DNA from 2 places in the Geobacillus sp. FSL W8-0026 genome. Region 2 is predicted to be linked to the other one. Evidence: riboswitches for the same ligand, from Rfam matches in the RefSeq annotation. Region 2 holds a riboswitch; the other holds the start of a gene.

Region 1 (7,582 bases), 420 kb from region 2:
GAGGGCGCCGACTAAAATGGCGCCTTTTATAATGTCTTGGGCGTAGTACGGAACGTTGGCCATCGTCAAGCCGTTCAACAACACCCCCATCAAAATCGAGCCGAACAACGTGCCGATGACGTTCGGCTTGCCGGCGCCAAAGACGGAAAAGCCGATGTAGGCGGCGGCGACGCCGTCCATCAAAAACGAGGCGCCGGCGGACACTTGCCCGGTGCCGATGCGTGAAGCGAGGACGATGCCGCCAAGGGCGGCGAAAAAACCGCTAATGACGTACGCGTACGTCCGGTAACGGTTCACCGGAATCCCCGACAGCCTTGCCGCTTCCCGGTTTTCCCCCGTCAAATAAAAGAGGCGTCCCGGTTTGGTGTATGTCAAAAACAAATGGGCAGCTATAACGACAAACAGCATCAGCAAAACGGAAAACGGCACGCCGAACAGCTCTCCTTGGCCGATAAATAGAAAGGAAGGGATGAATTTGCCCGGCGCCGTGCCGCCGTCTGGCAGCGGCATATCGTTATAAATCGAAAATCCTTTCGTATAGGTGAGCTGTACCCCGTTGATGGCGTACATCGTCGCCAATGTCGCAAGCAAATCCGGCAATTTGAATTTGACGATCAAGAGCGAGTTGAGCAGTCCGACGGCGACGCCGAGCAACAGCGGCACGAGCAAGGTGACGAAAATTTCTTGGCGATACAGAACAAGCGCCGCCGCGCTGGCGATCGTCGCAAGGCTGACCGTTGACCCGACCGATAAATCGAAGCCGTCAACGATGAGCGAAAACGTAATCCCGATCGCCACGAGCGTCACGATCGAAATCGAACGCAAAATGTCGCTGAAGTTTTCATACGTGAAAAACCGGTCTTGCGTGATGCCAAAATAGGCGATCACGGCCAGAATGGCGAGCAATGTCCCGTGTTTATACAAAAACTCAAGAATAGACGGTGCCGTTTTTTTCGACGGCGTCGCGGAAACGGCCGGCTGGTTCATCGATTTCACCTCCGCTGCAATAATAAACAAGCTGCTCGTACGTGAGTTCAGCGGCCGGCAGGCGGGCGAGCAGCCGACCGTCGACCATCACGTAGATGGTGTCGCAAATGTCAAGCAGCTCTTGACATTCACTGGAAAAGTACAGCACCGTTTTTCCTTCATCGGCAAGGGAGCGGATGATGGCAAACACGTCCTGCTTCGCGTGAACATCGATCCCTTTCGTCGGCTCGTCGAACAAAAAGACGCGCGCGTTCGTGTTTAGCCATTTGCCGATCACGACTTTTTGCTGGTTGCCGCCGCTCAAATGGCGGACAGCCGTGGCGCTTGACGGCGGATGAATGCCGAGCGAGCGCACGAGAGCATTGGCGGCTTCCGCTTCTTGTGCCCGCTTGATCCATTGCCAGCGCGCTAGGCGGGAAAGAAGGCGCACGGTGATGTTCGCCCGCACCGATTCGGGCAAAAACAGCCCTTGTTTGCGCCGCTCTTCGGGGATAAGGCAAACGCCGGCGGCGATGGCTTCATAAGGTGACGAGAATACATAGCGCCGCCCCTCGATTTCCCATTCGCCCGCCGTTTTTCGATGGGCGATCAAGCTTTCAGCAAGCTCCGTCTTGCCGGCGCCGACCAAGCCGGCGATGCCGACAATTTCCCCGCGATGGGCGTATAGGTCGATGGTCGTGCCGGTTTTGTCAATCGTGATTCCGCGGGCGGCAAAGGCGATGTCGCCCCCGTACGTGCGCGCCTGGTTGGCAGACGTTCTTCGCTTTGTCCCGGTCATATGCAGGACGATGTCTTCAAGCGACAGGCTGCCGGCGGCGCCGTGATAGACGACGCGGCCGTCGCGCAAAATCGTCAGCCGGTCGGCGATTTCTTGCACTTCTTTCAGCTTATGAGAAATATAAATAAAGCCAACGCCTTGCTGTTTCAGCTCATGAATGATGGCAAACAGCCGCTTCGTTTCCGCCTCGCTCAGCGCCGCGGTCGGTTCGTCCAAAATGATGTAGCGGGCGTCGGATGACAGCACTTTCGCGAGCACGATCAGCTGCTTTTCGTGGAGCGAACAGTCGCGCACGAGCTTCGTCGGCGGGATGGAAAGGCCGACGCGGCGAAGGAGAGCGGCGGCCCGCTCTTTTTCTTGGCGCAGCGAGCGGATCGGCCGCTGCGTGGCGCGAGCGAGTTCATCGGCGGCGATGTTTTCGTACACTGACAAACCAGGAAACAGCGCTGTGTCGACTTCTTGCACGACAAAGCCGATGCCGGCTCGTTTCGCGTCAAACGGCGAGGAAAACGCGCATGGGGCGCCGTCGATTGCGATCGTGCCGGCATCAGGCGAAATGGCGCCGGCCAACATGTTCATCAGCGTGCTTTTGCCGGCGCCGTTCATGCCTAAAAGGGCGTGGACTTCGCCCGGACGAACGTCGAAGTCCACGCCGTCAAGCACGCGCACGGCGCCAAACGATTTTTCCATGCCCCGCATTGACAACCCGTTCATTTTTTGTTCACCTGAGCTTCCAACGTTTTCATCCACGGCGAGATGGCGACGTTCGATTGCCCCCAGCCCGGGATGTATTGCGAGAGATCGCTCATTGATACTTGTTTGTCCGGCAGGTCGGACCGTTTCACTAAATGCGGCTCGAGCGAGTAAATGTTCGGCGTTTTTTCACCAGCAATTTTTTGGTAGGCAAAGCGAACTTGCACGCGGCCGACTTCCGCCGGATCCGTCGCCGTCGTCGCCACCCACGGGCTGTTCGGTTTTTGGATCATTTGCAAATCTTCATCGCTCAAATCGATGCCATACACTTTAATTTCCGTGCGCCCGGCTTGTTCGATGGCGCGCGTCGCCCCTTTGGCGAACTCGTCCCATGTGGCGAAGACGGCGTCAATGTCGCCTTTGTTCGGGTATTTTTTCAAAATCGCTTCCATTTGCGTTTGCGTGTCTAGCGCGGTGTTGGCGCTCGCTGTGCCGAACTTGGCGATTTCCTTAATGTTCGGGTAGCGTTTTTTGAACGCCTCATAAATGACATGGCGCCGTTCCATCGGAGTAAAGCCGCCGACCCAAATCGTGACGATGTTGCCCTCGCCGTTTAAATCTTCGGCGAGCGTCTTTAACGTTTTCCAAGCGAGGCTATAGTCGTCTTGGTCGATGACGGTGACGCCGGGAATGTTCAAATCGTTGTCAAACGCCACAACCGGAATGCCTTTGGCGACGGCTTTTTTTACCGGACCTTCGAGCGCATCGGCGCGGCCGTGGTCAAGCAAAATCGCGTCGACGTTTTGTGTAATGGCCGTTTCAACATACGATGCCATCTTTGTCAAATCGTTGTCGGCGTTGTAAATTTGCACTTCGCCGCCGAATTTTTGCACTTGTTCTTTCACGCCGGCGATGTATTGCGAGGAGAATGTGCCGATCGACAGTTGCATAATGGCGGCGATTTTCACCGGCTTTTTCAGTTTTTCCGGAATGGCCGCCTGCTCGCTGCTCGCGGCGGTGGAGCTGTTGGACGATGTGGCGTCGTTGTTGTTCGTTTGTTTCGTTTCGTTGGCCGGCTTGGCGCTCATGGCATCTTGCTCGTTCGTGCAGCCGGTTAAGATGGAAAACACCGTAAAGAAAAGAAGAAAAAGAGGTGATAAGGCTTTAAATCGTTTCATACTGCTCCTCCTTTGCGAATAACGATGGCAGCGCCGTTTCGTAATGGCCGCGGACGATGCCTTTTTCGGTAATGATGGCGGTAATGAGTTCGTTTGGTGTCACGTCAAACGCCGGGTTGTACACGTTGACGCCTTCCGGGGCGATGCGCACGCCGGCGAGATGGGTCACTTCGTCCGGATGGCGCTCTTCAATCGGGATGTCCGCCCCTGTTTTTGTCTTGATGTCGATCGTAGACAGCGGCGCGGCGACGTAAAACGGAATGCCGAACGATTGAGCGAGCAAAGCGAGGCCGAACGTGCCGATTTTGTTCGCCGTGTCGCCGTTTCGCGCGATCCGGTCGGCGCCGACGATGATGGCGTTAATATGTTTCGCCTTGATCGTTTGCGCCGCCATGTTGTCGGTGATGAGCGTCACATCGACGCCCGCCTGCATGAGTTCCCATGTGGTCAGGCGCGCCCCTTGCAAAACGGGACGTGTCTCAAGGGCGTAGACGGACAGCTCGATTCCTTTTTCTTTCGCCAAATAAAACGGAGCAAGCGCCGTTCCGTAGCGGGCGGTGGCGATCGAACCGGCGTTGCAAATCGTCATCACCCGGTCGCCCGGGCGGAAAAGGGTCAAGGCGTATTCGCCGATGCGGCGGCACACATCCTCATCTTCGATTTGGATGCGGATCGCTTCGTGAATGAGCGATGTTTTCGCTTCGTTGACGGAAGCGGCGCTGTTGGCGGCGGCGACGAGCCGATCGAGCGCCCAAAACAAGTTGACGGCCGTCGGGCGCGCGCTCGCTAAGTAGTCGCGGTCTTGTTGCAAGCGGCGCTGAAATTCGTCCACCGCTTCGGTTTCATAGCGCGAGGCGGCGAGCGCCAAGCCATAGGCGGCCGTGATGCCGATCGCCGGCGCCCCGCGCACTTTCAACGTCGCGATCGCCTCATGCACGTCTTCGAGCGTATGCAAGTCGATGTATTCGGTGACCGATGGCAGTTTTTGTTGGTTTAAAATCGTGATATGCGTCTCGCGCCATTCGACAGAGCGCGGGATGGCAAATGAGTTCATCGTCGTCTTCCTTTCTCGGTTGATCGATTGGCCCAAGCTGGCGTTGGACGGCCGGCCCGGGCAGAGGGTGTCATCGTTCCGTTTCGATAAACAGGCGGCGGAAGCCGTCCGTTCCCGCCAGTTCAGCGCGCTCAACGATCAGGCGGCGGCCGAGACGGAGCGCGTGCCGTTTCGCGGCGAGCCGTTCGGCTTTTTGTTCAATGCCGTCGAGATCCGCCACATGGGCGAGGCCGATCGTCCGGCGAATGACTTCGCAGCCGGCAAAACCGACGGCGTCAATGAACGCTTGCCGCAGCACCTCATCAAGCAGTCCGGGCGTCGCGGCGTACGTTTCGACGCTTTCCGTCTGCCACAGCTCAGCGAAAATGGACGTAAACACCTTCCATGTTGAGTCGATGTGAACAAAGAGCGGTTGACGCTCCGCTTCAGGACGGGACAACGCATTTAACAGCAAGTTGGCGAAAAATTGGCCAAGGTCAAACCCGATCGGGCCGTAAAAGGCGAATTCCGGGTCGATCACTTTCGTTTCGTCGTCGCTGGCGAAAATGCTGCCAGTGTGTAAGTCTCCGTGCAGCAGTACATCCGCTTCAGTCAAAAACTTGCGCTTCAGCTTGGCTGTTTCAAGATGAAGACGGTCATCTTGCCAAAGCGCTTCAACGTCCGGGCGCAATTCGTCCTCAAAGTTGTTCGTGTCATGGTCGAAAAACGGATCGGTAAAGACAAGGTCTTCCGTAATTTTGCACAGTTCCGGATTGACGAAGTTTTGCGCCAACTTCTTTTTCTCTTGTTGGTTCATGCCGAAATCAGACGTGTAAAACGCCGTTTTGGCGATGAATTCGCCGATATGCCGGGACAACAGCGGGTACGTTTTCCCTTCGATCAGCCCTTTGCGCGCGATTTGCAGGCGGGACAAATCTTCCATCACCGTGATGGCGAGCGATTCGTCGGAATAATAGACTTTTGGGACGTATTGCGGCACATAGCTGGCAAACGTGCGCAGCGCGTTGCTTTCAATGACGGCGCGCTTTAACGTAAGCGGCCAGCTTTCCCCGACGACTTTCGCGTACGGCAGCGCTTGTTTGATGATGACGCCTTGCTTTGTTTCTTGGTCGACGATATGGAAAACAAGGTTCAAGTTTCCGTCGCCGATCTCACGGCAGGCAAGTGGCGCCCCGTCGCGGAACAAGCCGAGGCGGACGGCGAGGGCGGTCGCTTTTTGTTCGGTGAGCGGTTCGTAAACAGCTGATTGGACAATCGTCATTTTCACGTTCCCCCTTTACGTTTTGGCAAATGAAAAAGCCTCTTTCGCATACGGAAAGAGGCTTGAAGATTGTTAGTCTTCGCGCCTCTTATCTTTCAGAAAGACAGCGGTCTTTCTGTTGGACTTAGCACCGTGCCCTGCGGAAGCGGGTCGCTTCCGGCGCCGCCCTTGGCGTGCGCCCTATCTCACGATAGCATTACGGTCGGTTGCTGGGCTTCATTGGGCCAATTCCCTCAGCCAACTCTTGATAAGAGTACCGGTCTAGCTATTGAGTTTTTGCAATTTTCGCGATGTTAACAATCGTTTGGTTGCTTGATTCGAATCATACAGGTTGGGCAGGCGGATTGTCAATACGTTTTGAAAAATTTTTTTGCCGCCTCGTCGTAATCGCGCGGCCGGCGGTCGGCAAACACCGGGATGCGCGCACGCACCTGTTTAACGAGCGCCGGGTCGATGTCCGCCAGAAGAACACCCGGCTTTTCATCGGCCTCGGCGATGATTTCGCCCCACGGGTCGATGACGAGCGAATGGCCGGCAAAGTCGTTGTTCGGGTCGCTTCCGGCCCGATTGCAGGCGATGACGTAGCATTGATTTTCAATCGCTCGCGCCATCAGCAGCGTCCGCCAATGGTGAAGGCGAGGAAGCGGCCATTCGGCGACGACAAACAGCGCTTCCGCTCCGGCTAAAGCATGGACGCGAATCCACTCTGGAAAGCGGATGTCATAGCAAATGACTCCGGCGCACGACAGCCCGTCAAGCGAAAATAAGCCTGGCGCGTTTCCCGGCTGCAAATACAAATGCTCATCCATCAGCTGGAACAGATGAAGTTTGCTATATTCACTGACGATTTGGCCGCTTCGGTCGGCGACGATCATCGTGTTCGTCACACCGGCAGCGGTTTTTTTGGCGACTGAGCCGGCGACGAAATGGACGCCGTATGTTTGCGCCAGGCGGGAGGCGAACGCTTTCGCCCGCCCGGCATCGTCATCAGCAATTTCGTCCAAGCGCGTCAAGTCATAGCCGGTCGTCCATAGTTCCGGAAGCACGACGATATCGGCTCCTTCGTTGGCGGCGGATTGCACGGCTGTTTCGGCTTGCTGTTCGTTCGTTTGCGGATCGCCAAACGCGATATCGAGCTGGAGGCAAGCGATGCGGATGGTCATTGTTTTTCACCCCAATGAAAAAATTTGCTTTACATTTTGCTTTTTACGATATATGATGTTGCACTAGAATTTCAAGAATTTTTCAAGAAGGTGTGGGCGATGACGATCGAATTTCCTTTTTCCGAACTGCTTGAACAGCTGCCGAAGCAGTTTTTTGCTTCGCTTGTCGCCAAAGTGGGAGAGAAAATCAAGGCCGGGCATGATGTCATTAATTTAGGGCAAGGCAATCCGGACCAGCCGACGCCGAAGCATATCGTTGAGGCGATGCAGCGGGCGGCGGCCAATCCGAAGTACCATAAATATTCGCCGTTTCAAGGCTACTCGTTTTTGAAAGAAGCCGTTGCCGCCTTTTATGCGCGCGAGTATGGAGTTGAGGTCGACCCGACCCGCGAAGTCGCCATTTTGTTTGGCGGCAAGGCCGGGCTTGTCGAGCTGCCGCTTTGCCTCGTCAACCCGGGCGATGTGGTG
Region 2 (7,582 bases):
GGAATTTTCGTTTCTGTCGCCATAGTCCTCCTCCTAACGCTTACGCTTCTTGCCCGACCGTTTCGTCTTCGATGCCAAGTTCTTTTTTGATCCAGTCGTATCCTTCCGCCTCCAGCCGCTGCGCCAGTTCCGGACCGCCGGATTTGACAATGCGCCCTTGCATCATGACGTGCACATAATCCGGAGTGATATAGTTCAGCAGCCGCTGATAGTGGGTGATGATCAAACAGCCGAAATCGCTGCTGCGCATCTCGTTGACGCCTTTGGCGACAATTTTCAGCGCGTCAATATCCAGCCCGGAGTCAATCTCGTCCAAAATCGCGATTTTCGGCTCGAGCATCATCAATTGCAAAATTTCGTTCCGCTTTTTCTCCCCGCCGGAAAACCCTTCGTTCAAATACCGGTGCGCCATATCCGGATTCATGTCAAGAAAGGCCATTTTTTCATCAAGCTTGCGGATGAATTTCATGAGCGAAATTTCATTGCCTTCGCCAAGACGGGCATTGATCGCCGCCCGCAAAAAGTCGGCGTTCGTCACCCCGCTGATTTCGCTCGGGTATTGCATCGCCAAAAACAGGCCGGCGCGCGCCCGCTCGTCGACTTCCATCTCGAGAACATCTTGGCCGTCCAAGGTCACCGTGCCCTCCGTCACCTCATATTTCGGATGACCCATAATCGCGGAAGCTAACGTCGATTTCCCCGTTCCGTTCGGCCCCATAATCGCATGGATCTCCCCGCCTTTGACTTCCAAATCTACCCCTTTTAAAATCTCTTTTCCTTCCACTGACACGTGAAGATTGCGAATCGTCAACACTGCCATGCAGCATACCTCCAATTTCTGCTTGAAAGTCAGCGCCGCCCGTTTTGATCATCTAGCGGCCGTTCATTCTCAATTTATTCTCATTACAATTTTATAACAAATGAAAAGTATTCGCAACTGTTCCGCCTCTTCGGCGCGTGATTCCTCCGGCGAAACATCGGTACCACTTTTTATATTTTACACGAAAATGCCCGTTTGTACGAGCATTTGCCATAAAGAACGGGCAAAATCTCCCCGCCGCTAGCCCCGGAGCGGTTCAACGTCCGCCCTCTTTTCCGTTGGCCGACTGCCCATCCATCTTGCTTTCACTCGTCCCCCCCACGCGCAATGGAAACAGCGTTTTTTCACCGGCCTTCTAAGAGGCTGGTGATTGAATCGTGGATACCGCTTTACGAATGTTATTTCTCAATTAGAAAAATCTTGTTACATCGGTCCTGCTTTTCGCTCATTCTCCCATTGATGAAAGGAACCAGCGTTTTTTCACCAGCCTTCTAAGCGCGAACCCAATCGGCGAGGCCCCCGCTTCGTTCACCAACCGACCTTCTCACTAAAAAAGACCCGTTCAAATTGCCGATTTTCTCGGTTTACAGGAGATACCAACTGATCTTCTCACTAAAAAAGACCCCGTCACCGGAGTCTTAATGGGCGGTGCGCAGCTCGCGGAGGCATTCTTGGACGAGCGTCACCGCTTGGCTCATCGCCGCCCCGCCGCCAAACGCCGCCGCCACCGCGCACGCTTCCAAAACTTCTTGTTCCGACGCCCCTTCATCAAGGCATCCTTTCGTGTGGTAAATCGTGCAATACTCATCTTGCGTCGCCAAGCTGATGCCAAGCGCGATCAGCTGCTTTTCCTTTTTCGACAGCGCCCCCTCGGCAAAGCACGCTTCCGTAAAGGCGTTAAATCGCTCCGCTACGTTCGGGAGTTTTTGGGTGAACGCCCCGAGCCCTTCTTTGTAGTGGCGAAGCGCCGATTCGACCGATGACGGTGTGACGTGGTTCATTTTCGTTTTCCTCCTTTGTCCGTTTCTGCTGTTAGTATGCATGCAGGAACGGCAAATTAAACGGCGAATCATATCGGAAAAAGGAGGAGACCGCCACGGCGTTGGCCGGTGTTTTTTGTGCCGGCCGCAGCCGGTTCAATCATCGCCATCTAGGAGGCTGGTGATTTCGTGCAAAAATACCGCTAAGCTCCATCCATTTCTCAATGAGAGAAACCTCACAGAATCAGCTTTCTTTTCTGAATGAAAATACGCCTCCAATTGGTGTGTCAGCGGTTTTTCACCGGCCTTCTAGGCGATGAGCACTGCCCTTGGCGCAAGCGGGAGGGCTCAAGCCGCTGACCGGCCGTTGTCGCGCGCTGCACGGCTTCACCATTTCTCCGCCCGTTGCCATGTTAGAACCGCTGACGAAAAATAACGGGAGCGAACCGCTCCCGTTATTGATTGTTTTCCGCCGCTGGAATGACGGCACCGTGGTATTTTTCTTTGATGAAATCTTGAATTTCTTTCGATTGCAGCACTTCGACCAATGTTTTGATTTCCTTCCGGTTTTCATCGCCTTTGCGCACGGCGACAATGTTCACATACGGATTGTTTTTCGGCGACTCCACAGCGATCGGGTCTTTCGCCGGATCCAAGCCGGCGTCCAGCGCATAGTTGGCATTGATCAGCACCGCATCGCCTTCGCCGTTTTTGTAAATTTGCGGCAGCAGCCCAGCGTCGACATCGGCCTTAAACTTCAAATGCTTCGGATTTTCGACGATGTCGTTCACCGTCGCTTTCGTTTTATCGACGCCCGGTTTCAGTTTAATGAGCCCTTTTTCTTGCAGCATCGACAAAATACGGCCGTGGTCGGCGACCGAGTTGCTCATGATGATCGTTGCGCCGTCCGGCAGCTCTTCGATGCTTTTGTATTTTTTCGAGTACAAGCCGATCGGCTCAATATGAATGCCACCGGCGTTAACGAATTGGTAGCCATGCTCTTTCATTTGCGACTCTAAATAAGGAATGTGTTGGAAGTAGTTGGCATCAATTTCTTTGTCGGCCAACGCTTTGTTCGGCAAAATATAGTCTTGGAACGTAATGATCTCCAAGTCAATGCCTTTTTTCTTCAAAATCGGTTTCGCTTTTTCCAAAATTTCCGCATGCGGCACGTTCGAGGCGCCGACTTTCAGTTTTACCAATTTGCCGTTGCCACCCTCATCGGCGGCGTTGTTGTTGCCGCCGCAAGCCGCCAAGGCGAACACCAAGACGGAAGCGAACAGCACGCCAAGCCATTTTTTCATCGATTTTTTCCTCCTTTTATCGTTTATCTATTTTGGAAGTGACAATGTCACCGATCCACTGAATGACAAAGACAATCACAAGCACCAACACGGTCGCGACAAACGTCACATCGTTATGGCTGCGCTGAAATCCTTCCAAATACGCCAAATTCCCAAGTCCACCGGCGCCGACAACGCCAGCCATCGCCGTATAGCCGACAAGCGACACCGCGGTGACGGTAATCCCCGAGACAAGAGCTGGCAACGATTCCGGCAAAAGCACCTTCCAAATGATCGTCCACGTCGAGGCGCCCATCGCCTGCGCCGCTTCAATGACCCCTTTGTCAATTTCGCGGAGGGCGATCTCAACCATGCGGGCGTAAAACGGCGCCGCACCGATGATGAGCGCCGGCAGCGCCGCGTTGGCGCCGAGCATCGTCCCGACGAGCCATTTCGTAAACGGAATAAGCAAAATGATCAAAATAATGAACGGAATGGAGCGGAAAATGTTGACGAACGCCGCGATGACCGTATTGGCCAGCCGGTTCTCCCATAGGTTTCCCTTTGCCGTTAAAAATAACAGCAGCCCAAGCACCACTCCGAGGACGAACGTGGCGGCGACCGCCATGCCGGTCATGTACAGCGTCTCGACCGTTGCCGCCCACATCGTTTCCCATTGCACGTTCGGCAGGAGGTTAGCGAGCATCGTGAATCACCTCCACCGCCACTTGTTGGTCTTGAATATAGTCGAGCGCCCGACCGATTTCATCCGCCGCCCCGTCGATGTGCACAAACAGCACGCCGTAGGCGCCTTGATGGGTTTGTGAAATTTTTCCTTGTAAAATGTTGACATCAACGGCAAATTGGCGGACGACTTGCGTAATGAGCGGCTGTCCAGCGGCGGCGCCGACAAACGTCAACTGCGCGATCACCCCGTTCGGGTAGTGGCCGAACAGATGCGAGACAGCTTCTTCGGTTTCCTCCGGCTCGACCAGCTGCTTGACGAACCGTTTCGTAATCGGCTGCTGCGGGTTCCGGAACACGTGCAGCACGTCGCCTTGTTCGACGATTTTGCCGCTTTCCATCACCGCGACGCGGTCGCAAATTTTGCGAATGACGTGCATTTCATGGGTGATGAGCACGATCGTCAGCCCGAGCCGCTTGTTGATGTCAACGAGCAAATCCAAAATCGCGTCCGTCGTCTGCGGATCGAGGGCGGACGTCGCCTCATCGCAAAGCAGGACTTTCGGATTGTTGGCGAGCGCCCGCGCGATGCCGACCCGCTGCTTTTGCCCGCCGCTCAGCTGCGACGGATACGCCTCTTCCCGCCCGGTGAGACCGACAAGCTGGATGAGCTCATCGACGCGCTTTTGCCGTTCCTCTCTCGGAACACCGGCGATCTCGAGCGGAAAAGCGATATTTTCCCTGACGGTGCGCGACCAAAGCAAGTTGAAATGCTGGAAAATCATGCCGATTTCCTGACGGGCGTTTCGAAGCTCCCGACCTTTCACGCGCGCCATGTCGCGGCCGGCGACGATCACCCGACCGCTCGTCGGTTTTTCCAATCCGTTTAACAGCCGAATGAGCGAACTTTTTCCGGCCCCGCTGTAGCCGATAATTCCAAAAATTTCTCCTTCGCGAATCTCAAGCGACACGTTGTCAACGGCTGTCACCGCACCGTTGGCCGCTTGGTATACTTTCGTCACCTGTTCAAGGGTGATCATCGTTTCACCTTCCTTTCTTGCCGTGCGCTTCCCGTTCGCCAGCAGGCGCAAGCCCCGCCGCCGAGCGCGCCCGCGCAAGCAGCCGAAGCGGGCTGTTCACGCCCAGCGCCCAAGCAAGCGCAAAAAGAAAACCTTTCTGCCCGCGGAGAACAGAAAGGTATTGTCTACCATTCCGTCTCTTATCTCTCAAAGCAGGCTGCTTTGTGTGAATTGGCACCATTTCAGCGCAAGCGCTGACGGTTGCCGGGCTTCATTGGGCACATCCCTCCACCTCTCTTGATAAGAGCACAACGCAAATGTATTCAATTTGGTTACGAATGTGATTGTATCATTGGATGTCGAATCGTGTCAACCTATTTTTTATCCAACATGCCGATACGGCTTGGCCAAATGGAGGAGCGACTCCAGCAGCAATAAATGGCGGAAGCTTCCCGATACGTGCACTTCTTGCAGCCGGACGAGCTGCTGCAGCTTCAGCTCACCGCTCAGCAAGGAGGCGAGCGCTTCCTTCGAACCGCGCACCGTCAACGTGTTTCGTTCATCGTTCTCGCACTCAACGATGGCCGGCTCTTTGCCAAGCAAGACGGAAGCGGCCTCCCCGTCGCTTTCAAACCGAACGCATAACTGCTCGTCCGGCAAAATCGGCAACAAATGACGCAACATTTGCATCCGCTCGATGAACCGTTCCACAAACTCACGCACTTCCATTGACCATCACCCCCATGTCCTTTGTTCTCTATTTCCATATGTGGGGGCAAGAATCCTTTACAAAAATCTCGACAGCCTGTTGACGAACGGACGCCGTTTTTGTCATTTCCCAAGAAATGTGTCAAACGGAGTCAAAAAAAGGGGGACAGTCAACGCGGCAGCCGGGCTTGCAGTTGCTCATACAAATCGGTGACGGAAGGGAACGCATACCATTTGTCGGCCATCGCTCCGTCAACAAAAAGAAGCAAGCATGGAACGCTGGAAATTTGCCACTCCACAGCCTGCTCAGGAATATAGTTGATATCCGTTTCGTAAAACGGCAACGTCGGGAATAGCTGCTCGATAATCACGAGCATCCGCCGCGCCAATTGACATGTGCCGCACAGCGGGGTATACAAATACAGCGCCAAAAGCGGCTCGTTCTCGATCGTTTTTCTGAGCTCATTGCGATCGATCGCGTTCACCCGCTTCCCCCCTTCATCAACCATTCCATTCGCACCTCAAAATCGGCGCGCAGCAACACTTGCGCCAAATGCCAAAGCGGAGCGGCCGCCACTTCCCGGTACGCCCGGTCAATATAAATATGTTCGGCTTCGGGAAACATGCGGCGAAACTGGCGGCGCAGCTTCTCCCCCGCCTCATCGGCGTCGGCAAGCACGTATACATCTTGGCCTTCGAACTCGTCGGCCAACTCTTCCAAGCGGGCATCGCTGATCGTCCCGTTCGTACACACGATCACGACCGGTTCATTCAACACCGCCGCCACCTTTTGTTTATCCGATCTCCCCTCGACGATGATCACCTTTTCCACTTGTCGCATATCCGCCCCACCTAACTCCACCAATGTTGTGCTCTATTGTATGATCGATGCGAGCCAAAGGTTGAAAAAAAGCAACGGCCATCCACCGTTGCCTTTCAACACCAGCCCGCTTCCCCGTCGCAGTCGACATATTTTTGCCCCGGCTCAACGGTAGCGGTCACGTCTTTGTAAACTTTTCCATTTTGCACTGTATAGCCGCTTTTTAACGGAACGGTCTCCGGAAGCGGAACATGGCCGATCAGCTCCCCTTCCGCATACAAATCAAGCGTGCGGCCGTTCCATTTGCCGATTACCCGATCGGTCACATCGATGCGCGCCGATTGCAGCGCCATCTTTCGCACCCCCTTGTTTCATTTCTTCCATATGTATAGGGTGCCCGAATTGAGCCGAAAATGACGGCCATGTTTATCCTTCCGTCACCATCGCTTCATATTGTTCCGCTGTCAATAATTGGTCAATCTCACGGGTGTCGCTCGGTTTCACGACGATCATCCACGCTTTCTCGTACGGCGATTCGTTGACATACTCCGGATGATCGTTGAGCGCCTCGTTTACTTCGACGACCGTTCCGCTGACCGGCGCGTACAGCTCCGAGACGGTTTTCACCGACTCAACGCTGCCGAACGGCTCGTTCGCTTTCAGCTGCGCGCCCACTTCCGGCAGTTCGACAAAGACGATATCCCCCAACTCGGATTGCGCGTAATCCGTAATGCCGATGCGCACGTGTTCGCCTTCGACGCGCACCCACTCATGCTCTTTCGTATAGCGAAGTTCCTTTGGCGTGTTCATCGAATCCCTCCATTGCGACAAAAAAGTGTGCTCCTCTTCATCATAACCGATTTTCCGCGAAAACTCACCGTCTGTCTGTTCGGCCGGCGAAAAATTTTTGGGCTTCGCACCCGCCCTGTCGAAAACCGTTGTCTACGCCGGCCGCCCGAACCGGCGGAACAACCCCCGTTTGCCCCTTTCACTGTTGCCGTTCCGCCGTGCCCGGATGGCGAACTCATTACCGATTCACGGCCGGCGCCTGTCCAAAAAACGATTCATACGCCGACTCGCGAAACCCGACGATCACCCGCTCGCCATCCGTCAAAATCGGCCGCTTCACCAGCATTCCGTCCGAAGCGAGCCAATTGAGCATCTCGTCTTCCGATGCGCCGTCAAGCTTGTCCTTTAATCCGAGCTCGCGGTATTTCAACCCGCTTGTATTAAAAAATGTTTTCAGCGGCAGCCCGCTTTTCCGATGC

Evidence for each region. Region 2 has a riboswitch for S-adenosylmethionine ahead of NST29_RS15215 (methionine ABC transporter ATP-binding protein). Riboswitches for the same ligand answer to the same signal wherever they lie in the genome.
Region 1: it holds a riboswitch for S-adenosylmethionine, as region 2 does, so the genes downstream of both, mtnK (S-methyl-5-thioribose kinase) here and NST29_RS15215 (methionine ABC transporter ATP-binding protein) in region 2, are expected to answer to the same signal.

The regions. Positions count from the first base shown of each region.
Region 1 is NZ_CP150194.1:2,610,243-2,617,824, reverse strand. It holds gene NST29_RS13065 (ABC transporter permease) at 1-987, opposite strand, end outside; gene NST29_RS13060 (sugar ABC transporter ATP-binding protein) at 929-2,479, opposite strand; gene NST29_RS13055 (sugar ABC transporter substrate-binding protein) at 2,476-3,636, opposite strand; gene mtnA (S-methyl-5-thioribose-1-phosphate isomerase) at 3,623-4,690, opposite strand; gene mtnK (S-methyl-5-thioribose kinase) at 4,761-5,951, opposite strand; SAM riboswitch class I at 6,037-6,205, opposite strand; gene NST29_RS13040 (carbon-nitrogen family hydrolase) at 6,299-7,114, opposite strand; gene NST29_RS13035 (pyridoxal phosphate-dependent aminotransferase) at 7,214-7,582, shown strand, end outside.
Region 2 is NZ_CP150194.1:3,026,792-3,034,373, forward strand. It holds gene sufD (Fe-S cluster assembly protein SufD) at 1-23, opposite strand, end outside; gene sufC (Fe-S cluster assembly ATPase SufC) at 41-820, opposite strand; gene NST29_RS15200 (carboxymuconolactone decarboxylase family protein) at 1,459-1,821, opposite strand; gene NST29_RS15205 (MetQ/NlpA family ABC transporter substrate-binding protein) at 2,256-3,104, opposite strand; gene NST29_RS15210 (methionine ABC transporter permease) at 3,121-3,789, opposite strand; gene NST29_RS15215 (methionine ABC transporter ATP-binding protein) at 3,779-4,807, opposite strand; SAM riboswitch class I at 4,984-5,093, opposite strand; gene NST29_RS15220 (hypothetical protein) at 5,168-5,515, opposite strand; gene NST29_RS15225 (thioredoxin family protein) at 5,665-5,979, opposite strand; gene NST29_RS15230 (toprim domain-containing protein) at 5,976-6,335, opposite strand; gene NST29_RS15235 (YusG family protein) at 6,431-6,667, opposite strand; gene gcvH (glycine cleavage system protein GcvH) at 6,741-7,124, opposite strand; gene NST29_RS15245 (arsenate reductase family protein) at 7,342-7,582, opposite strand, start outside.